4 regions of the Nostoc sp. DedQUE04 genome follow, and region 1 is predicted to be linked to each of the others. Evidence: predicted binding sites of a transcription regulator. Region 1 holds the regulator's gene; each other region holds the start of a gene.
What was found. The regulator NtcA, encoded in region 1, controls nitrogen genes in cyanobacteria. The targets are predictions, from matches to a motif close to TNTGTANNNNNNNNTACANA.

Region 1 (5,761 bases):
CCCAACAACCCAAAGGTTTCGCCTTTGTAAACCGTTAAAGAACAGTTTTTGAGAGATACGACTTTTTGATTTAGCCAAAAACCAGTGCGATAGACTTTTCGCAACTCAGAAGTTAGGACTACTGGCGGAGTGTCTGTCGTATTAAGTTGAGAATTAGGGTCATCTGCAACAGACTTCATCTCGGTTAAATCACTATTTATCAGCTTGGTATTAATTAAAAATTACCCGGTAGGCTGATAATAACCATCACAAACGAGTGTGTCAATTAGCTCAAACTGGTGAGTGGGGATTGGGAAGACAAGGGTGGATTTTTCCCAATGCCGAATACAACTCTTGAAGAGGCTGCGCCCGAAGCGTAGCTATGCCGCAGGCTTTACGACTACGCGATAGTTGAGCGCAGTCGAAACTCAGTACAAGTGCCCAATGCCCAATGCCGAATGGCACGCTTGTTAACGGCAAACCTATTATTCGTAAGGCTTTTGGGTGTGGGGTGTGGGGTGTGGGGTGTAGTGAGCAAGAAGTTCATTGATGTTCGCACGAGGATTGTACTTTTCTTACTTTTTCCCTACACCCTACACCCTACCCCCAACACCCAGCCCTAGCAGGGGTTTTATCTTTTCTTAGTGCCATTCGCCCAATGCTCAATGCCTAATCCCAATATTCAATTTGACTCCTGTCATAGAACTCCCTTAGAACTGGGAATAAAGCCAGCACGTCGGGGGTCAATTTCTACCGCCTGCCGTGTTGCTCTTGCAAAGGCTTTAAATGTCGCTTCAATAATGTGATGGGAATTAATACCATCCAGTTGCCGAATGTGCAGTGTCATTTGGCTATGGTTCACCAAAGCCACAAAAAATTCTCGCACCAGTTGGGTGTCATATGTTCCTACCCTCTGAGTAGGAATTTGCAAGCCGTAGCTGAGGTGAGGCCGTCCAGAAAAGTCTAGCGCTACCTGAACTAAGGCTTCATCCAGTGGTGCAAGAAAATTACCAAAGCGGACAATGCCTTTTCTGTCGCCTAGTGCTTGGTTGAAAGCTTGCCCTAAAGTAATGCCTACATCTTCGTTGGTGTGATGGTCATCAATTTCCCAGTCTCCCTTGGCTTGGACATCTATATCAATCAGCCCGTGGGAGGCAATTTGATGCAACATATGATCCAAAAACGGAATGCCTGTTCCTGCTGTGCAAGTTCCTCTACCATCCAGGTTGATGGTAACTTGCACATCAGTTTCACCAGTAGTGCGGTGAACAGTGGCAATCCGAGAAGTTTCAGTTAGGCGATCGTAGTTTGAATTAACTTGGCGATTGGTTGTTTGCATGGGGAGTGAAAAGAGTTAGGAGTTAGAAGTTAGGAGTTAAAAATTCATAACTCATAACTCCTAACTCCTAACTTTATCGCGTCACATTCCCATAATTTCATATCCTGCATCTACATATAGAATTTGTCCGGTAATCCCACTGGACAAATCACTACACAAGAAAGCCGCAGCGTTGCCTACTTCTAGCTGAGTGACGGTGCGTCGTAGGGGAGCTACTTCTTCTACATGATGAATCATATCCAAAATTCCACCCACTGCTGAAGATGCCAATGTACGGATGGGGCCTGCGGAGATGGCATTCACGCGGATATTTTGCGGCCCTAGTTCAGCAGCCAGGTAACGCACACTCATTTCTAAACCCGCTTTAGCAATTCCCATAACGTTGTAGTTGGGGATTGCCCTAACACCACCTAAATATGTCAGGGTGACGATACTACCTCCCTCTGTCATCAAAGGTTTCGCTGCACCACTTAATTGCACTAGTGAGTAAGTACTAATTTCTAAGGCGGTGTTGAAGCCAGAACGAGAGGTTTGGCTAAAATCTCCACTTAAATCGTCTTTGCTGGCAAAAGCCAGACAATGGATGAGGATATCTAGCTTTCCCCACTGTTCGCGAATTGTCTCAAAGGTAGATTTAATTTGGTCTTCATCTTGGACATTACAGGGAAGAAATAAGCTGGGGTTAAGAGGTTCTACCAACTCCGCGACTTTTTTCTCCATCTTGCCGCGTTCATCCGGCAGGTAAGTAATACCCAGGTTTGCTCCAGCTTTGTGCAGTTGTTGGGCGATGCCCCAAGCGATCGAGCGGTTATTGGCAATACCTGTAACAAGGGCATTTTTTCCAGTCAGATTTAGCATATAAATTGTTAATGCGATCGATCATTAGGAGCATACTAGAATCTGAGGCACGTTTTGTCTTTGTTTTATACAGGCTTGACAAAAATGAATATTGCTAAGGGTGTTTGCTGTGACAAAAACCTTGATTTTTTATAAAGATATTCTCAAGATATCTTTATTTGTTCTTCAAAAAACCTTTTGAATATAGCTATTGGAAGTACTTATCAACAATTAGTAGCTGAAAGGATCAACAATTATGTATCATTATAAACAAAGAGTTATGAAGAGATTAGTTGGAGTATAGGAAAGTACAGAAAGGTTGACGGTGCTTTATTCATTTTTCGGGTGTATTCTTAGGTAATCAGTTTTTGTTTTTCCGGCATTGGGTAGGGGAAGGGAGATGATCGTGACACAAGATAAAGCCCTAGCAAATGTTTTTCGTCAGATGGCGACCGGGGCGTTTCCGCCAGTTGTGGAAACGTTTGAACGCAATAAAACGATCTTTTTTCCTGGCGATCCTGCCGAACGAGTTTATTTTCTTTTGAAAGGTGCTGTTAAACTTTCCAGGGTGTACGAGGCAGGAGAGGAAATAACGGTAGCGTTGCTGCGGGAAAATAGTGTTTTTGGTGTATTGTCATTGCTGACAGGAAATAAGTCGGATCGGTTTTACCATGCGGTTGCATTTACGCCTGCGGAATTACTGTCAGCACCAATTGAACAAGTGGAACAAGCACTCAAGGAAAATCCAGAATTATCAATGTTAATGCTGCGAGGTCTGTCTTCGCGCATTTTACAAACAGAGATGATGATTGAAACTCTTGCTCACCGAGATATGGGTTCTAGGTTGGTGAGTTTTTTGTTAATTCTTTGTCGGGATTTTGGCGTTCCTTGTGCAGATGGGATCACAATTGATTTGAAATTATCTCATCAAGCGATCGCAGAGGCAATTGGTTCAACTCGTGTTACCGTTACTAGGCTACTGGGAGATTTGCGTGAGAAAAAAATGATTTCTATCCACAAAAAGAAGATTACTGTGCATAAACCTGTTACCTTAAGTAGACAGTTCACATAAAAACAATTGGAGAAAGGGGAATCGGCGCGTGTTCTATTTTGAAAAATGACACTAATAGCTAGAGGTAAATCTAAAATTGAATAATTTCAGCTATTGCCAATTTCCACTTCTTTCCAGACAATGCTTAAAAGTAGTAGGCTGTATCAGGAAGGATTTCGGTAGCTAAAGATGACCACCGGATACATCCTCATCGCAGCAATTTTGATTCTGGGAGGCGTAATTGCCACCGTGGGCGATCGCATCGGCACACGAGTTGGCAAAGCCCGCCTCTCACTTTTTAAGCTTCGTCCAAAAAATACCGCCGTACTAGTAACAATTTTTACTGGTGGTTTGATTTCAGCATCAACGTTAGGGATTTTATTCGCTGCTGACGAAGGTTTGCGAAAAGGAGTCTTTGAGTTAGAAGATATTCAAACAGACCTCAGACAGAAGCGGGAACAGCTAAAAACCGCAGAAACGCAGAAAAGTCAGGTAGAGGGTGAGCTAAATCAAGCAAGAATTGCCCAAGCAAAGGCACAACAAGACTTGCAGGCAATTAATCAATCTTTGCAGGCGGCGAATGCCAAACAGAGGGAAACGCAAGCCCAGCTGAACCGTACCATTAGTCAACAAGCCCAAACCCAAACTCAACTCCAACGCACTCAAGGCCAGCTAGGACAAGTTGTAACTCAGTACCAAAAAGCCATAGCTGAGTTGCAAAGCGTTTCCAATCAGAGAAAACAGCTACAGGCGGCAGTTGAACTCTTGAAAACAGAACGTCAAAGACTGTATGCAGAAGCGAAAAAAGCCATTGACGAAGCCAAAACAGCAATTGAAAAACGCGATCGCGAACTTGCTAACCGTCAAGAAGCCATAGAAGCGCGCGATCAAAAAATTGCTCAACTGGATCAACTGATTCAAAAGCGTAACGTAGAAGTTGCAGCACGAGAGCAAGTGATTGCCAAACGGGAATCGCGCCTCAAAGAATTGGAAGCACAACAGGAGGAACTAGAACAGGAAGTTGCCAGACTGGAAAAATATTATCAGTCCTACCGCGACCTGCGTTTGGGTAAGCTGGCTTTAGTTCGCGGTCAAGTTCTGTCCGCTGCTGTAATTCGTGTTACTCAACCTGCCGCTGCTCGTCAGGCAGTGGTACAACTTTTACAAGAAGCCAATCGCAACGCCAACCTCGAATTAAGCGAACCTGGTGCAAATTCGGCAAACTTAGAGCTGTTGCGCGTGACCCAGGATCGGGTCGATCAATTAAGCAAGCAAATTGGCGATGGTAAAGAATACGTCGTGCGAATTTTTTCTGCTGGTAATTACGTCAGGGGAGAAAAGCAGATCGAATTTTTTGCGGATACAGCCCAGAATCAACTGGTTTTTTCGGGAGGCACGGTGTTAGCCACGACTACTGCTGATTCCCAAACCATGACATCTTATCAGTTACAGCAGCGGCTAGAAATACTGATTTCTGCTTCCCAATTTCGTGCCCGTAATGCCGGAATTGTCGAAAATGTGCAAGTAGAGGGGACTTTTCTGCGCTTTGTCAGCCAATTAAGACAGTATAATCAACTTTTGGAGATCAAAGCGATCGCAGCAGAGGATACTTATACAGCCGGGCCATTGAGAGTAAAATTGGTGGCAATAGTTAACGGAAAAATTATTTTTAGTACTTAAAAAATTATTTGCACACTGTTATTAGTAAGATTTAAACATATTGAGCAGCAGTCAAAATAATTGCTGTAGCTGCATTTTTTATTTAGCAGATACTATGCGAACATTTTTAATTTTTAATTAATTATGAATTTCCGTGAATTTTCACCAACACAACCAGTCATCTTGGGGTTTGATCCAGGTCGAGATAAGTGTGGTTTAGGGGTGATGGGACTGGATCGGCAACTGTATTATCATCAAGTCGTGTTAGCAAAAGAGGCGATCGCTAGTATTGAGACACTGCGCCAAAGGTTTCCGATCTCTTTGATGGTCATGGGCGACCAAACTACAGCCAAACAGTGGAGACAGAGATTATATCAAGAATTGACAGAACCGTTGAGTATTATTTTAGTAGATGAGCGCTACACAACCTTAGAAGCACGCGATCGCTATTGGCAAATGTTCCCGCCCAAAGGGCTAATCAAGCTATTGCCACAGGGTCTACGACAGCCTCCAAGACCCATAGATGACATTGTTGCCATCCTTTTAATCGAAAGATACTTAAATCGCCTCACTGAATCAGCAACCAGCCAATTTTAGATTTTAGACTTCGGCTTACCTTAGCTCCGGTTCCATTGAGCGAAGTCGAGATGCTCGGCACACGCTCAGTCGAATACTTTTTTCTTCAATCCAGAATCCAAAATTGAATAACTCCAAACTTTTAAAGTTCCGCCCGAATCGTAAAAGCATAGTCTCCTCCAGGCTCTAGCTGGTAGTCTTGTTGCTCCAAGAATCGACCGAGAGGTTCTTTGATTAAGGCGCGACCTTGGGAAGGCTTGACGGCAAGTTCTCCTCGACGAAAATGCCACTGGAAATGCCACTCAAACTCACCCGCACTC
Region 2 (5,761 bases), on a different contig from region 1:
ATCAGCCATCTGGGCCCCAAACACAATACATTCTAACAGGGAATTACTGGCAAGGCGATTTGCTCCATGTACACCAGTACTAGCGGTTTCACCCACTGCATACAAACCAGAGATATTTGTGCGATTCATCAGATCCGCAACAATTCCACCCATCCAGTAATGGGCAGCTGGCGCTACAGGAATTGGTTCGTGGAAGACATCAACTCCCCAATGCTGACAAACTTTGATGATATTGGGAAAGCGCTGACGAATTTTGTCAGCGGGGATGGGGCGCATATCTAACCACACATGAGCAGTAGCCAAATCAAGGGCAGTACGTTGTAAATGGCTGAAAATTGCTCTACTGACCACATCTCTAGGCGCAAGTTCACCCGCAGGGTGATAGTCAAAAGCAAAACGCCGCCCTTCATTATCGATGAGATGTGCCCCTTCACCGCGTACAGCTTCGCTGATCAAGAAGCGATCGGCACCAGGTTTAGTGAGAGCAGTCGGGTGAAATTGGACAAATTCTAAATCGCGGAGGATAGCCCCAGCACGAGCTGCGATCGCTACCCCATCACCGGTACTCACTGCCGGGTTAGTGGTTTGGGCAAATACCTGACCGCCGCCACCGGTTGCTAGTACCACAGCACCAGCTCTTATCCAGGTGATTTTACCTTGATAAAACAGGCTAATTCCCTGACAGCAACCAGTTTCGGGTTCAATCCACAAACTCAAAGCCAAAGCTTGCTGAATGACTTGAATATTTTGGCGACGTAATACTTGAGCGGTGAGGGTAGTAGTAACTTCCCTGCCTGTAGTGTCAGCAGCGTGGAGAACACGGCGGCGAGAATGGGCGGCTTCCAAAGTTAAAGCTAAGGCTTGACCATGACGGTCAAAAGCTACCCCCAAGTTAACTAGGGATTGAATACAGCTAGGGGCATGTTCGGCGAGAAATTCAACAGCGGTGCGATCGCATAAACCTGCACCTGCCTGGATCGTATCTTCAATGTGCAGCGTGGGAGAATCTTCTGGCGCGATCGCTGCGGCAATGCCACCTTGTGCCCAATCACTAGCGGATAAAGCAACGGTTTCTTTGGTAATCAAACCGACTCGCAAGGATTCTGGCAGACATAGCGCTGTGTATAGTCCAGCGGCACCAGCGCCGACTACTAAGACATCAAATTGGCTGGGAATATCTATCTGAGACAAGGTAATGTGTAGGGGGAAGTGAGGAGTTAGAAGTTAGGAGTTAGGAGTTTTGAATTTTTAACTCATAACTCCTAACTCCTAACTCATATCATCTCCCACTCCCTAGAATCAGGAGTGGGCTGCTATTTGCTACATTAACTGCAATTCAGTTATCTGTAGATACCGTTGTTAAAGCGATCGTCTCCTTCATTGAAGGCAGGCTCTAGGTCTGTCACGGTGAATTTATCGAGGTTGGCTTGCAGGGTTTGTTTTTGGCGATCGCTCAATCCTGGAAGATCCAATACATCCTCTACCTTTTGGTAGGGAGCATTGGTGATGATTTTCTTAGCCAAGGTAGGATAAAGCCCTGGAAACTGTTGAAAAGCTCGGACGTTGGTATTATTCAAATCAATTTTTTTACCAAATTCCGTTCTTAGTTTAGCGTCTGCCCGATTCTGCCGCTCAATTGCCAGAACTGGGACTTGGGGAAAAGCAAAACTGTTGAAACTAGCAGCTTGGGCTATCTGAGTTGTTCCCAACCATCCCCAGCAACTAAGTAACAAGCTAAACACTGTTAATAAACGCGCCAATCCTTTCACGATTTTTCTACCTCTTTCCATCAAACAGCAATAAAAGTTTTAAGCTAACAACAGTTATTAGTCATTAGTCATTAGTCATTGGTCATTGGTCATTGGTCATTGGTCATTGGTCATTTGTAAAGGACAACTGACAAGGGACAAAGGACAACTGACAACTGACAAAGGACGAAGGACAAAGGACAAAGGACAAAAGCTGATAGCTTAGTCAACACAGCAGTCATCAGAAACTAATATACAGCGTATTAATATCCACAATATTTACCGTTACTGGGTTTGACTATACTTTTGCCAAAAATTTTCATCGTGGAAAGAGTGCCTGCATGGCTGCAATAGCGTTACATCGACGATTCCAGCAGCATTCTCTGCTTGACGAAATCTTTTCGGGGTGGCTGATTCTACCTTTCAAGCAGACACAAAACTGCACGATTTCTAAGATCGAAAACCTTGCCAAAAAAGACTTGATGCCGATCGATTTTTATGTAATATTTCTTAACTAATTAATCATCTACAGTATCATTTTTGATGTGCCGTAGATTGGGCTGGGAAAAGTTTCAGTAAGAGAAGCCCACACGCTCATTGCAACATCAACATATAATAAGACTCGTATTTGATTTTTGAAAAAAACTCAGTACACTTTTATTCCTTCTTCCCTGTTCCCTGTTCCCTCCCTACGCAAATAATTTCTCCGAATCAAAATGGATTCCTATATAGTGTCTCCTACCTTCTTCACGCTGCGATCGCAGCTAACAAAAATAGGCTGTCTACCAAAATTGTGCTTAAAACTGCGCCGCCAAAGGCATACCAGTGTCTTTGATTTCGACCTAAAGCTGAAATTCCTACTGTTAATAGCACTACGGCGAGAATTATCGCCCAAGTTTGTCCCCAAGGTGCTTGTACTTGTATGAGAGCATTTTGTAAGATTTGCGGTACTACATCTGCATCTACTCTCATAATTTGCCGCCAATAGGGCATCAAATCTACTATATAAAAATATACATCTGTTAAAACTGTACCGAGTAAAGAACCTAAATAAAACCAGTTACCTACCTTGCCCCAATTCTTTGCCAGACACCAGCAAGCAAACGGTAAACCGATAAATTCCACAGGCAGATGCCATAAAGGTTCCCAACGTAACCAACCCCAGTAAATCGCTCCTGCTAACCAACTCCAGCTAAACCCCAAGAGCAAATCGCCCCAGACGTAAGTTGCAGGACGTGACATTAAGGCAAAACTGAGCCACACCCAAAATCCTGTCAGCGCTAAACTCAGACTTGGTAGCGATCGCACTATTGGCGCTTCTATAAATACTGGCACTGTTACCAAAAACACCGCTGCTGCAAACACTAACCAAGTTTGTCGGGTAGAAGGAGATAAGGGTAAAGAGGAAGAAAGGGAAAGTGTAGATTCCAATTGTCTGATACCGTTTTGCGCAGTATCAGCTAAATCCAACTCAGTATCAATACAAGGAGTAGAAGCGCTGTAGGAAGACAGTGTATTATTAATCAAAGTTTTTAATATTTGTTACTAAACTTTATTTTACTTAAGATATCACATTTTCAAATCCCCCCCTGGGGCATTGTAATTATACTAAAATTTCCACAAGCGCTGGTGCAAACCAAACAAAACATTCTGCGCCAGACGAATCCATTAAAGTTCCACTGATACAGAACTCCTTTGTAGTTCCTTATAAATAAGGGATTACACAGAGGTGAAAAGTCAGCTGCTATGAGTCTGCTAAATATTAAAATTTGATGAATTTTTCAAATTGCGTTGACTTATTGAGGTGGGTGTAAGAACATAGTCAGCGTCTTCGATGATGTTTTCGATCGGTCAAATTGAGTTTTCTACAAGATTGGGTGCAATAGAGAGTATATAAAGCAACATCATCAGCTAAACTCAGCCAAACAATGTTCATCACGATCTCTATCACACGAAAAAGGTATTAATTGTATATGGAGTTTATTCAAGCTTTTATTTTAGGTATTGTTCAAGGTATTACAGAGTTTTTACCAATCAGTAGTACTGCACATCTTATAATTTTTACCAAGGTATTTGGTTGGAAAGAACTAGGTTCTAAAGATTTTGTTGACGCAATTCAATTTGGCAGCGTTATCGCAATTGTGGGGTATTTTTGGTCGCTGATTTCTAGTATTGTCAAAGGTGGAATCGAAGCACTAAAAGCCAAAGACTGGCAACGCGAAGAATGGAAGATTCTTGTCGGTATTGTCGTCGGAACACTGCCGGCTTTAATTTTCGGCTTCCTTTTGAAAGATATTTTACCTGAGAGTCCATTAATTATTGGCATCATGTCAATTATTATGGCACTTTTACTAGCTCTAGCAGAAAAAATTGGCACTCGTAAGCGCGGTTTTGAGTCATTGCAGATTCAGGATGGTATTTTGGTTGGATTGGGACAAACACTTGCCTTGATTCCGGGCGTTTCTCGTTCTGGTTCGACGTTGACAACTGCCTTATTTTTAGGATTAGAACGCGCTACAGCAGCAAAATTCTCATTTTTGTTAGGGTTTCCAACTCTTACCATTGCGACGCTGTACAAAAGCTTGAAAATATTCAAATTGTTTCAAGCTCACCAGTTGCCAGATAACATTGTTGCACTGTTAATTGTAGGAATTATTTCAACCTTGATTTTTTCCTACCTATCAATTGCATTTTTGATCAAATACTTAGCAACCAAAAACACTTTGGTCTTCGTATGGTATAGATTAGCATTCGGTAGTGCAATCTTACTAGCGATCGCAGCAGGTTGGAAAGGATAATAATCATTAGTCATTAGTCATTAGTCATTTGTCATTTGTCCTTTGTCCAAAGCAAATGACTAGAGCGATCGCTCGGTTGTATGTAATACAATCTAACCTCACTTCCATTCCTCTCTCCTTTTAGGAGAGAGGCTTTAAATTTTACTCCCCAACGCGACTAGGGAAGAGGCTGAGGTTAAGTCTGTATTAAACTCAACTAAGAAACGCTATAATGCCCAATGCCCTATGCCCCATTCCCCATGACTACCATTCATCCTGCCCGAATTACCAAGGTTCTTCCAGACTCAATAGCCGCAGAGATTGGTTTTGAAGCTGGGGATGCGATCGTTGCAATCAATGGTACACGTCCCCGCGATTTAATTGATTATCAGTTTTTGTGTGCTGATGAAATTTTAGAATTAGAAGTTTTAGACGCTACTGGTAAAACTCATAGCTTGGAAATCGAAAAAGATTACGACCAAGACTTGGGACTAGAATTTGAAACTGCCCTATTTGATGGCTTAATTCAGTGTAATAACCGCTGTCCTTTTTGCTTTATCGACCAACAACCACCAGGTAAGCGCACCAGCTTGTACTTTAAAGACGACGATTACCGCTTAAGCTTTTTGTACGGCTCTTATCTTACCCTGACCAATTTACCAGAAAGAGAATGGCAGCGGATTGAACAAATGCGCTTATCTCCGTTGTATGTTTCTGTTCATGCCACGGAGCCGGAAGTTAGAATTAGACTCTTGAAAAATCCCCGTGCAGGACAAATCTTGCAACAACTCAAGTGGTTTCAAAAAAGACGGCTACAAGTTCATGCTCAAGTAGTTGTTTGTCCTGGTATAAATGATGGTGAACATCTAGAGCAAACCTTAAAAGACTTAGCATCCTTTCATACTGGTGAAGTGCCTACGGTGGCATCGGTGGCAGTTGTGCCAGTCGGATTGACAAGGTTTCGGCCTCCAGAAGACGAACTTACACCCGTAACCAAAGAAAAAGCGAAAGAAGTGATTTCTCAAGTGCGAATACTCTCGCAACAATTTCGTCAAAAGTTTTCCTCTAACGTCGCTTGGTTAGCTGATGAGTGGTTTTTGATTGCAGGTGAAGAATTACCGAGCGAATCTGAATATGAAGAGTATCCCCAAATTGATAATGGTGTTGGTTCAATTCAGTTGTTTATCAAGCAATTTGCAGCCGCGGCAACAGAATTACTACCGCCAAAAGTTTATC
Region 3 (5,761 bases), on a different contig from region 1:
ACCTTTTCTTCTGACTCCCTTTTCTACGGTCGGTTAATGCGATTGAGTAACCAAAGTGACGCCACCAGCCCTGCAAAGTGGGCTGAGACAGTGTTGGTGTTTGCCTGTACTACAAGCATATCTAGACCGCTAATAATCCGGGTAGGGTCAAAAAATTGGGTAGTTATCGCTTGCGGAGATATGGATCGTGCTACCAGTGTTCCAACGATCGCTTGCGCTCCCAAAAGAGTCACTAGCGTTCCTCCTAAATTCACCCACACACCTAAGCGTAATACTTGCACAGTCTCGCTTTTCCGAGGGCGGTTGCTGGGATTGGAGGATTCCAATTGCTTGCCAATTCTCGTGTAACGGTAAGCTAAATAAATCCCCCCACCTAAAACAACCAGTCCACAAATTGCTAAAAATACGCCAAAGCCAGTCCCAGGATTATTACTAGGACTGCCAGTTCTTTGATTAAAGATGGCGAACAGCAGCACAATTATGCTAGAAACAACGCCTAGTACTAGCTGAATCCAGAAGCTAATCCAACCTGTAAGGCGAAAAGTTTGGGCAATTGCCCTAAGAGTTGAGGAAGATGATGGGGCATCGGGAGTTTGTGACATAGCGATCGCTAATATGCTGGGTGCTTGATAAAGGAAGGCGAAGAGGAGAGGACGAAGGGAGTTTAGCGCCTTCTTTGATAAATTTACTATCACACTTGTCAAATAAGACAAGAAATTCTGCGATCGAGGAAATCAGAAATGGTTACTGTTTAAGTATGTCTACCGACGTAGCAGTTCGATCTCAGATATATCCCTTAGCTTAAGATTTTAGAATTTGCATTGGGAAAATCACTGTAAAACAAAGTGTTTATTAAGCTTTACAGACAAAATAGCATTTTACCTGTAAAATTTCTTCGATGGCATTTTATTGCTTAAGCAGCTCGGCATCAGTTAACACCAAGATACTGAGTCTCTCACTGTCTGTTCGCTCCTCACCACACCGTATCGAGCTTGAGTGGGGGTACATTGTTTTGTGCCCCTAAAACTCGCAAACTCGCCCCACAACTTCACAGGCGTGGGTAATTGTTTGATGTTTACGCAATAGATATCTAGTCTAAGTAGCTTTATATGTATTACTCGCGTAGTAGTAGCACTGTATACTAGCTACAAGGATTGTAGACTTTACCCTAAGGCATTTTTTTTAGCCATTCACTAACCATGAAACTTGAGGATATATATCAATTTTTTGAGAATCCTCCGCCAACTTACCTTTGTCAAGAACTAGCAGTTTGTTACATACTGTCTGTTTTATTACAAGGTGAATCCTACGGAACCGAGTTGATTGAGCAATTAGAAACTGAGTATCCCGTCTATCGGCTTTCAGATACCGTACTTTATAGTGCAATCAAATTTCTAGAAGACCAAAAGGCAATCACTGGATATTGGAAGAAACTCGAAGGACGGGGGCGCCCCAGGCGGATGTACCAAGTTTCTCCTGAATGGCAAGTTCAAGCTCAGGATTTAGCTTTTCAATGGCTTGACTACATCAACGGGAGGAAAAAGTAACGAATCATTGATAATGAATAAGTCTCCTCCAGTCAAACACTAACAATTAGTTATGGATACTGCTATTCTGCCATCTACCTTCCTGCTAACCTTGTTGTTATCGGTTGGGCTGTTTTTCTTTATTCGTGCCTCGACTAAAGACCGCACAGAAATAGCCCACCTAGTATCTGAGCAAGATGAAGCTGTTTTAATGTCTCAATTAAAAGAGTATTTTCGATCGCGGTCTTACCGAGTGGCAACGGTAGACCGAGAACAAAATCAGGTAATTTTTGAAGGTAATGTTCGTCCCAGCTGGTTCTTAGCCATATTTCTAACTTTCCTAGCAGCGACTGGCATTGTTTGTCTATCTCTGGTGACATCCCTGCTTTTTCCTAGCCTGAGTACCCTTGTTCTGGCGATGGTACTGCTGTCGCCTTTAAGTGGTCTATTTTATTGGAAAAAATCTGGAAGACTTGAGAAGGTATCGCTCAAAGTAGAAACAACTCAGAGCGAACAAACCTCCTCAAGTAAGATTGCTGTAGTTGCCCATCGAGATGAACTCAGCGAGTTGCAGAGGACTCTACAGCTCAAGCCTGGGAAATAATTGTTGATTGTTGCGACCATCTCTTAACTATGATATGCAGACTTCTGACCTAACCTACTATGCAGGCAATGGAAAGTAGTCAGGAGAAAATCAAGACTGCTGCTTTGTCAGTTTTCCCCACGACTTTGGTCGTGGGGAAAAAATTTAAATTCATTAACTTAAATTCATTGACAGAGCAAGCTTTAACCATCTACGGCATAAGAGCGCAACTTCACTCTTCTTTTTAGACGCGCTTGGCTCTATACCCACTCCCTTTTGCATCATCAAATTAGTATCAATCCATGCAATCTAGCATGGTTTGAAACAGCTTCACTTTCCAACTACCTGGACTAGATTTCCTGGCAAATCAGCTACAAACTAAAAAAAAATTAAATTTTGCATAAACTTAGCAATTTTGCCAGTTAATAATAGTCAGGAGCCACATTCAATGCCCAAGATGACCATCTATGGTTCAACGACTAGCTAAAGCAAGAGGTTCTTGACCTGGTGAAGGTTCCAACACCCTCAAACTAGGAAACAAGAAATGGTTTTCCTCTACGTATTGAGCACCAAACAGTCCCTTTTCTGCCCAGAAATAACGATCTGTAGTGTGTTCATTTCGCTTTACAAGTAGCAACGCTGGTGGCAAAATCCCTTCAGCTTGAATGAATCTTCTCGCTGCTGTTACTGGCTTTTCTTCGCCACTTTCGATGCTATATTGAGGCACGTGTTCCAAAATACGCCGTCCTTCCTGACGACGACGACTCTTCCTTTTGCGTCTCCTTGCCAATATACTGTCCTCCTCTTTCAAGCTATAGATTGTAGTGATAGCTACAAAATCCGTCGTCATTATATAGGTTCTAGTTCAGAATATCAATAGTTTTTAACCTTTTAATATAAGAAAGTTAATATCTTTGAAACATCAAGAAAATAAAATCACCTAAGAATATAATTCCTTAGTACAAACCATCTCTTTTGAAGATTTTAGTTAAGCTTGATGAAATGAGTGAGGTAAAAATTAAGTATCCTCTCTTACATCATGCCTCAAAATCTATAATCTTGAGCAAAAGCTAAAAAATGTTAATGTCTGCCAGTTCTGATTTTCTTGCTTTGTGTCGAGAGCAAATAGCGCTACTAACCCAAGGGCTAGGAGCAACTTTAAGTATTGTGTACTTAACACAAGAATTGGTAGATACTCCTTCTGGCGATGCCAAACTGATTCCTGTGGTGATTTACCCGGAAACAGCATTATTGCTGCCAGGAGAGGAAACTATTGAAGCGACGGCATACAAGCAACTTCAACTTGGAAAGGCGTTTATATTACCCAATCAACAGGGAAGGTTATTGACAGCAGGTTCAGAATCTCCAACTTCGTCACGGGAGTCTGAGATACCAGATACGTCTCAACCCGATCTCAAAGAGGAATACCTACTTAGTGGCAACCAAATTGTTTTACCTTTGATTTATGAGGGTGTGATGATGGGGTTATTAGTGACAGGTAGGAAAGATCGGGTATGGAATGAACACGAACAAAGTCAGATTCAACGGATAGCCCAAACATTAGCGATCGCTTGTATTTTAGATCAGCGGCGAGCATGGTTTGAGCAACAGTTGCGCGAGCAACAAATTCTCCAAGAAAAACAGCGAGATTTGCTGGATAATTTGTTGCATCAGTTTCGTAACCCATTAACGGCGTTACGGACTTTTGGCAAACTCCTATTGAAACGACTACGACCAACAGATGCTAACCGGGATGTGGCAAATAGTATTGTCAGAGAAAGCGATCGCCTCCAAGAATTGCTGCAACAATTCGATCAAGTAATTGATTTGACAGAGGCAGATTTAGCACCACTACATCTCCCTGAAGAAGTATTTGTAGAAGCAACTATCCAAAAAGATGCTAAACCTCCGTTATTATTACCAGGAACGGGAGATAAAGCAGTTGACTGCTCCCTAGCAGATATATTAGAACCATTATTAATATCAGCCAAAGCGATCGCCCAAGAGCGAAAGCTAAAACTAATAACTGAAATTCAAGAGAATTCATCCCTAGTACGTGCCAATGTCAAAGCATTACGAGAGGTGTTAACTAATATTATTGATAATGCTTTGAAATACACTCCCACTGGTGGCAAAATTTTGATTCAGGCGGGGCAAGAAAAAGCTAATTTTCAGGGAATAGTTATTAGTGATAACGGGCCCGGCATTCCACCCCAAGATTTAAAACATCTTGGAGAACGGCATTATCGCGGAGTACAAGCGCAAACAGAAATCCCAGGTACAGGTTTGGGGTTAGCGATCGCTAAACAATTAATAGAGCAAATGCAGGGTGAAATTGAGGTTTTCAGCCCTGCAATCAACTCTAAATTCACTTCACCCAATGCGCCAGGAACTACATTTATTATTTGGTTGCCGGAAGTTGAGAATTAGTTTTTAGCCTTGGACAATAATGTTTTCACTGAACCGCAGTTGTAGCGATCGCGTCGAGATGTGCGATCGTTTGCGGTGAAAGTTGCAGGTCTGCCGCTTTGGTGTTTTCGTGCAGATGACTAATGGATGACGTTCCGGGAATTAACAGGATGTTCGGCGATCTCTGAAGCAGCCATGCCAAGGCGACCTGCATCGGTGTAGCTCCAAGTGATGCTGCGACAGCATCGAGGGCTGACGATTGCAACGGATTGAACCCACCCAGCGGGAAGAACGGCACATAAGCAATTCCCTGCTTTGCGAGGTCGTCAATGAAAGCGTCATCTTCTCGGTGCGCTACGTTGTACTGATTCTGCACGCAGACGATTTCTGCGATCGTTTGCGCCTCTGCCAACTGCGTAGGTGTGACATTGCTCAAACCGAGGTGACGAATTAATCCCTGCTCCTTAAGTTCGGCTAAGGTCGTTAGCGGCTCTGCAAGAGAACCCTCCGATGGCCCATGAACGTCACCCATCAAGCGGAGATTGACAACATCGATCGCATCAAGTCCGAGGTTACGCAGGTTGTCGTGAATCGCTTCGGTTAGTTCCTGCGGCGACATCGCGGGAACCCACGATCCATCTTCAGGACGACGCGCTCCCACCTTAGTGACGATCGCTAAATCTTCCGGATAGGGATGCAGTGCTTGTCGGATAATTTGATTCGTGATGTGAGGCCCATAGAAGTCGCTGGTATCGATATGATTAATGCCAAGTGCGATCGCTTCGCGCAAAACAGCAACGGCTGCATCCACATCTCGCGGCGCACCCATTACATTCGGGCCCGCGAGTTGCATGGCACCATAACCTATGCGCTTCACTGTTATTGAAGTGTTCGGCAGCGTAAAATTCCCACCAAGGTTCGTTTGCTCAGACATATTGCTACTTTCTCCAAGAATTTTTTAGTGATTTAATGAAAGCAATTTTGTAGAGTCCATTTCTCATTGATCTCGCTGCGTGCGATCGCAGCCCTCTCCTGGCGATCGATAGATTCCTATCGCTTGTCATTGTTCGTTGCGGCTTGCGAATATTTGCTCATACTCACCGTTCCTTTCAGCAAATCGTAGTGCTTTGACACGATTAACAAGGATTTCGCCGTGGGGCGGGTTGGGAGTGCTGAGAATCTGCATCACTTCAGCAATAAAGTCAGCCAGTGGCATTGCGGCAGGATCGGTCGCCTGACTAGC
Region 4 (5,761 bases), on a different contig from region 1:
GGCACTGATGCCCCCATTACAGCTGGCAACTTTATAGATTTAGTGCAAAAGGGTGTGTACGATGGTTTAGCTTTCCATCGAGTTGTACGCGAACCCCAACCCTTTGTAGTTCAAGGGGGCGATCCCAAAAGCAAAGACCCGAAAGTTCCAGCAGATCAACTAGGAACTGGTAGCTATATTGACCCAAAAACGGGAAATGCTCGTTATATACCTTTAGAAGTTAAGCCAAAAGGTTCAGATACTCCAATTTACAATAAACCATTTGATGCTACTGCTCAACCCGTCGTATTGCCCCATAAACAGGGTGCAGTAGCAATGGCGCGATCGCAATCACCAGATTCAGCTTCTGCCCAGTTTTACTTTGCTTTAGCCGATCTAGCATTTTTGGATGGTAACTACGCCGTGTTTGGCAATGTCACTCAAGGCTTTGATGTAGTAAACAAAATTCAGCAAGGCGATCGCATTGACTCTGCTAAAGTCACTCAAGGTGCTGAAAACTTAAAAACGCCTGGACAGTAGGAGAAAAAGGCAGGGGAGCAGGGGAGCAGGGGGGCAAGGGAAAAACTCTTAACTCTTAACTCCTCACTTTTAACTCCTAACTCCTAAATTGGTCAAAATTGTTGTTACTGGTATTGGTTTAGTTTCTGCCTTGGGTGGAAGCTTAGAAGATAGCTGGCGAAATTTAATCGCTGGTAAATCTGGAATTCGGTTACATCAACCATTTCCAGAACTTACGCCACTTCCTCTAGGTTTGATTAATCAACAACCATCTGAGTTGACAAGGTTAACTCGGATGGTTGTTGCTTCTGCTTTACAAGATTCTGGGTTAGTTGCACCTTTAGCTGATTGTGCTGTAGTCATTGGATCGAGTCGCTCTTATCAAGCGTCTTGGGAAATGCTGGCGCGGCAAATGTATAACGCGAATCATTTCCCGGTTTCCTCTTTTGAAAATTGGCTAGATACATTACCTCATTTAAATGCGATCGCAGCTGCAAGACAAATCGGTGCATCGGGGATAGTTTTAGCACCAATGACAGCCTGTGCAACTGGAATTTGGGCGATCGCTCAAGCAGCTATGCTTATACAAACTGGGCAATGTCAACAAGCGATCGCAGGTGCAGTGGAAGCACCGATTACACCTTTAACTTTAGCTGGGTTTCAGCAGATGGGTGCTTTGGCAAAAACTGGGGCTTATCCCTTTGATTTGCACAGAGAAGGCTTAGTCTTGGGCGAAGGCGCGGCTGTGTTTGTCTTAGAATCAGCAGAGTTTGCCAAGCAGCGTCAAGCAAAAGTGTATGGTGAAATTCTCGGTTTTGGCTTAACTAACGATGCATATCATAGTAATTCACCAGAACCCGGAGGGAAAAGTGCGATCGCTGCTATCAAACAATGCCTAGAACGTAGTTGTCTCTCACCAGGCGATATCGATTACATTCATGCTCATGGCACAGCTACCCAGCTAAATGACCAGATGGAGAGTATGGTAATCCAGCGTTTGTTTCCCCAAGGCGTGGCGGTTAGTTCCACCAAGGGAAGCACAGGTCATACACTAGGCGCATCTGGAGCTTTAGGTGTAGCTTTTTCTCTCATGGCGCTAAAGCATCAAATATTACCGCCTTGTTTGGGATTGCAGCAGCCAGAATTTGATTTAGATATTGTTACAGCCGCACGTCTAAGTAAAATTCGACAGGTATTATGTTTGAGTTTTGGCTTTGGGGGACAGAATGCTGCGATCGCGTTAGCAAGGTAAAAATTTTGGATTTAACTATCTGACCAATAACATATAAATTTTCATTTAGGGGCGCACAGCTGCCCCTACAACAGTAATTTTCGAATAATTTTTACATATCAGAATATAAAATATAAAACTGTAACAAAAACTACAAAATCTATCCTTTTTCAAAAAAAAAAGGATAAGCTTAGGTACAGATGAGATCCGGTTCGCAAAGATACCGTGATTAGGAGAAAAATTATGATTTCAAAATCTCTGTTGCTGTCAGAACCTGCTTCTCCAGCGCATATATGCCCATTTGACCAAGCCTGTAGTTACTTAGAAGCGGCAGCTAAAGAATTAAATTTAAATCAGGGTTTGCTAGAAATTCTCAGCCACCCGCGTAAAGTTGTTACGGTTTCCATCCCCGTGAAGTTAGATGATGGGGAAATACAAGTTCTCGCTGGACACCGAGTGCAGCACTCTGATGTCTTAGGCCCATACAAGGGCGGAATTCGTTACCATCCGGCTGTGACATTGCGCGAAGTATCCGCTCTAGCAATGTTGATGACCTGGAAATGCGCCTTGTTAGGTATTCCTTACGGTGGTGGAAAGGGTGGCATTGCTATAGATCCCAAACGCTACAGTGTTGGCGAATTAGAACGAATCAGCCGCCGTTATATCAGCGAGTTGATTAAAGATATTGGGCCTTCCGTAGATATTCCTGCGCCAGATATGGGTACTTCTGCCCGTGAGATGGCTTGGATGATGGACACCTACTCTGTAAATGTTGGTCATGCTGTACCAGGAGTTGTAACTGGAAAACCCCTTTCTATTGGTGGTTCTCTGGGGCGAGAAATGGCAACCGGACGTGGCACGATGATTATTGTCCGTGAGGCGTTAGCAGATCGAGGTAAATCTTTGGCAGGAGTGCGAGTAGCCATTCAGGGTTTCGGTAACGTCGGCTGTGCCGCAGCGGAATTACTATATGAAGCAGGCGCAAAAATTATCGCTGTTTCAACTGGTGCTGGGGGAATATTCTCTGAAGCTGGTCTTGATATTCCCAAATTAAAAGTCTACGCTGCTGAAAATCGTAAGAGTATTGTTGGTTTCCCGCAATCTGTACCAATTAGCAATGCAGATTTATTAACCTTACCCTGTGATGTCTTAATACCAGCAGCTTTGGAGAACCAAATCACTGAAGAAAATGTCAATCAGGTGCAGGCGCAAATTGTCGCAGAAGCAGCTAACGGCCCGGTTACTCTTGAGGCTAACTTGGCCTTAGAGGCGCGGGGTGTGACAGTGTTACCAGATATTTTGGCGAATGCTGGCGGTGTAGTAGTCAGTTATTTAGAGTGGGTACAGGGTCTTTCTTACGTATTTTGGGATGAGGAGCGCGTCAACCGCGAAATGGAACATTTGATGGTGCAAGCCTATCGCAAGGTGATTCATCAGTCGGAGGTACGGCAAATTTCTTTAAGATTAGCAGCTTACACGCTGGGGGTAGGTAGAGTGGCTCAGGCGTTGACTGACAGAGGTCTTTATCCTTAATATTTGGGTATAGACAGCAGTTTTTAATTGAATAGATAACATGTAAGGGCACAATATTATAGTTGTGCCCTTATATGTTATGAATAGCCGATGTTTTTGTTAAGCGATCGCTACAACATAACTAGTGGTCTATCGCATTATGACTCGCCAGAAGGTGCAGCAGCGTGGATTAAGTCTGGCTTCGCGTCATTAGGAGGACGCTCAATAGTTTGATCTGATGTGGGACGTTGATGGCGATTGCTAGTTTGGATCTGCACAGGTTTACCCGTCTCAATTGACTGGTAAAGTGCTTGAATAATCGAAACATCAATCAACCCTTCCGTACCTGATGGTTCTGGATCTTTATCTTCGAGAATACAATCAGAGAAGTATGTAAATTCAGCCGCTAGTTGATCGCGATCCTCAAAGGTACGCTCTTGAGTTTCACCATTAATTGTTAAGTAATGCTTGATTTCGCCCTGCCAAGGATATGCAGGTTCTACTCGTAAATCGCCTTGAGTCCCTACAATCTGATAGGTTGAAACACTTGCTCCTCCAAAGCTACAGGTAAATGTTGCCAAACGCTCATTTGGGAAGCGCAAGATAACGCTAGCCATTTCTTCCACTTCGCTGAAGCGTTGTTCTCCGTTATTGGCAGCTACAGCCAATACTTCAATTGGTTCATCTTGAAAGAGGTAACGTGCAGCATTAATGCAGTAGATGCCAATATCATAGAGCGTGCCACCACCTGTAACATCTCGTAAACGAATATTGCCTTCTTCTACTTGCTGAGTAAAAACTGAGTTGAAAATTCGTGGTTCACCAATTTGCTTTGTACGCAAAATTTCAACTGCTTGTAAATTAGCTTCTTCTAAATGTAAGCGGTAGGCAATCATCAGCTTCACATTATTATCATTGGCAGCTTTAATCATTGCCTCACACTCTTCTTCTGTTACTGCCATTGGCTTTTCACATAACACATGAATTGCCTGATTAGCAGCTCGCACAGTGTAGTCGCAATGCAAGTGATTAGGTAACGCAATATAAACTGCATCAATCTCGCCGCTTGCCAAACAGTCCTCATACTCTTCGTAGGAGTAAGTATGCTCAATACTATACTTTTTACTCAATTCTTCGTTTTTAGTGGCGTCATCTGAAACTAGTGCCACTAATTCTGAGTTTTCAGCCTGGGCAAAGGAAGGTAAGGCAGCTTGTTGGGCAAACCAACCTAAACCAACAACGGCATAACGAATTTTATTCTTACCATTTGTAGCAGTCATTTTTCTACTCTTTTATGAAGGAATATTTTGGTAATTTTAATGCCCTAATTACGTGGAAATTATGGCTAACTATTTATGCAAACATTTGAAACAAGTGTATTCCTAGATTGCTAATGCAGCTTCTACATTTGATGTCAACTTAGCTTTAATTTCTTGAAACTCTTGTCCCAATTCAGTTAGCTCTCGATCGCTCATACATTCGCGCACAGCATGAAAAATTTCGTTTTCTTCTTCCTTTACATGATGCTCAAGTGTTTCCTTCAATTCACTGATTTTTTCTCTAAATTCAGGGTTATTAGGCTTAAGCGACTTAATTTCTTCTAAAATAACTGAAATTTCTTCATGTTCTTCTTCAGCTTCTTCAACATATTTTTCAGTTTCTTCGTATTCTCGCAAAGCTGGGTAGAAAACTAATTCTTCTGTTCTTGCATGTAAGATCAATTCTATATAGATTTGATTGAATTGCTCAACCAACTTTGCACCTTTAGCTTTTTCTGCTTCTGCAAAAAGTTTCTCAACTTGGCGATGCTCTGCTTCAATTAATGAAAGAATGTCTGTTGATTTAGCTTTAGTTTTAGCCATTTTTACCTCAGTAATAATCGATTTATCAGACTGATATTTGGAGGTTAATGAATGGGAACTCGTATATTTTCAATGACTTGGGAAATGAAAACCTCATTCTTTGAGTAAGCTTTAATTTAGACTTAAGGAATATTTTCGGTATTGCACCTTGACTGAAATTCATAACCTCAGCATGATGGATGTTGAGTATGTAGCGTTAGCAACTCAAGGCTACAGCCCAAACCTCAAACACCAGTTGAAGATTCCCACACAGTAAACTACTAAATTGCTCTTGCACCTTAGAGGTTGTTTGAAAAGTGGTTGGCTGTGATTTTAGGCACTAACCGATCCCCCCTAGCCCCCCTTAAAAAGGGGGGAACCGGAATCAAAGTCCCCCTTTTTAAGGGGGATTTAGGGGGATCTAGAACGTTTTGTTACCGAGAAGAAAACTTTTCAAACATACTCTTAGATAGACTCGATTTATTTTTGCTGAAACACCAAAGCTGACGTTGAAAGATGATTTGTAAAGAAAATCTTAAAGATACTCAACTCTTTGCTAAGTCTCAGTTTCAGCGAATAAGTGCTTTATTAACTTAAATTCCTAAAACCCCTATAAGACAAGTACTTTAGTTAAGTTATAAATTAGCTCTGAAATCTTTAGTGGTATAGGTCTTGAAAA

Region 2: a site for NtcA is predicted at 3,278-3,297, ahead of RM049_RS29340 (DUF3120 domain-containing protein). Genes of this name have one in related genera too.
Region 3: a site for NtcA is predicted at 2,928-2,947, ahead of RM049_RS13175 (DUF3155 domain-containing protein). Genes of this name have one in related genera too.
Region 4: a site for NtcA is predicted at 1,868-1,887, ahead of RM049_RS35535 (Glu/Leu/Phe/Val dehydrogenase). Genes of this name have one in related genera too.

The regions. Positions count from the first base shown of each region.
Region 1 is NZ_JAVRCA010000001.1:151,335-157,095, forward strand. It holds gene RM049_RS00655 (ABC transporter ATP-binding protein) at 1-179, opposite strand, end outside; gene hisB (imidazoleglycerol-phosphate dehydratase HisB) at 677-1,318, opposite strand; gene fabI (enoyl-ACP reductase FabI) at 1,400-2,176, opposite strand; gene ntcA (global nitrogen regulator NtcA) at 2,556-3,227, shown strand; gene RM049_RS00675 (DUF3084 domain-containing protein) at 3,396-4,886, shown strand; gene RM049_RS00680 (resolvase) at 5,010-5,462, shown strand; gene RM049_RS00685 (DUF3146 family protein) at 5,584-5,761, opposite strand, start outside.
Region 2 is NZ_JAVRCA010000056.1:48,787-54,547, forward strand. It holds gene nadB (L-aspartate oxidase) at 1-1,191, opposite strand, end outside; gene psbU (photosystem II complex extrinsic protein PsbU) at 1,341-1,769, opposite strand; gene RM049_RS29335 (hypothetical protein) at 2,090-2,266, shown strand; gene RM049_RS29340 (DUF3120 domain-containing protein) at 2,496-3,275, opposite strand; gene RM049_RS29345 (undecaprenyl-diphosphate phosphatase) at 3,722-4,546, shown strand; gene RM049_RS29350 (TIGR03279 family radical SAM protein) at 4,786-5,761, shown strand, end outside.
Region 3 is NZ_JAVRCA010000015.1:43,785-49,545, reverse strand. It holds gene RM049_RS13190 (DUF3611 family protein) at 24-602, opposite strand; gene RM049_RS13185 (PadR family transcriptional regulator) at 1,200-1,547, shown strand; gene RM049_RS13180 (cofactor assembly of complex C subunit B) at 1,600-2,130, shown strand; gene RM049_RS13175 (DUF3155 domain-containing protein) at 2,582-2,899, opposite strand; gene RM049_RS13170 (ATP-binding protein) at 3,187-4,539, shown strand; gene RM049_RS13165 (aldo/keto reductase family oxidoreductase) at 4,565-5,452, opposite strand; gene RM049_RS13160 (SDR family oxidoreductase) at 5,579-5,761, opposite strand, start outside.
Region 4 is NZ_JAVRCA010000088.1:22,422-28,182, reverse strand. It holds gene RM049_RS35545 (peptidylprolyl isomerase) at 1-519, shown strand, start outside; gene RM049_RS35540 (beta-ketoacyl-ACP synthase) at 608-1,750, shown strand; gene RM049_RS35535 (Glu/Leu/Phe/Val dehydrogenase) at 1,973-3,262, shown strand; gene RM049_RS35530 (Gfo/Idh/MocA family oxidoreductase) at 3,400-4,521, opposite strand; gene RM049_RS35525 (hemerythrin domain-containing protein) at 4,624-5,103, opposite strand.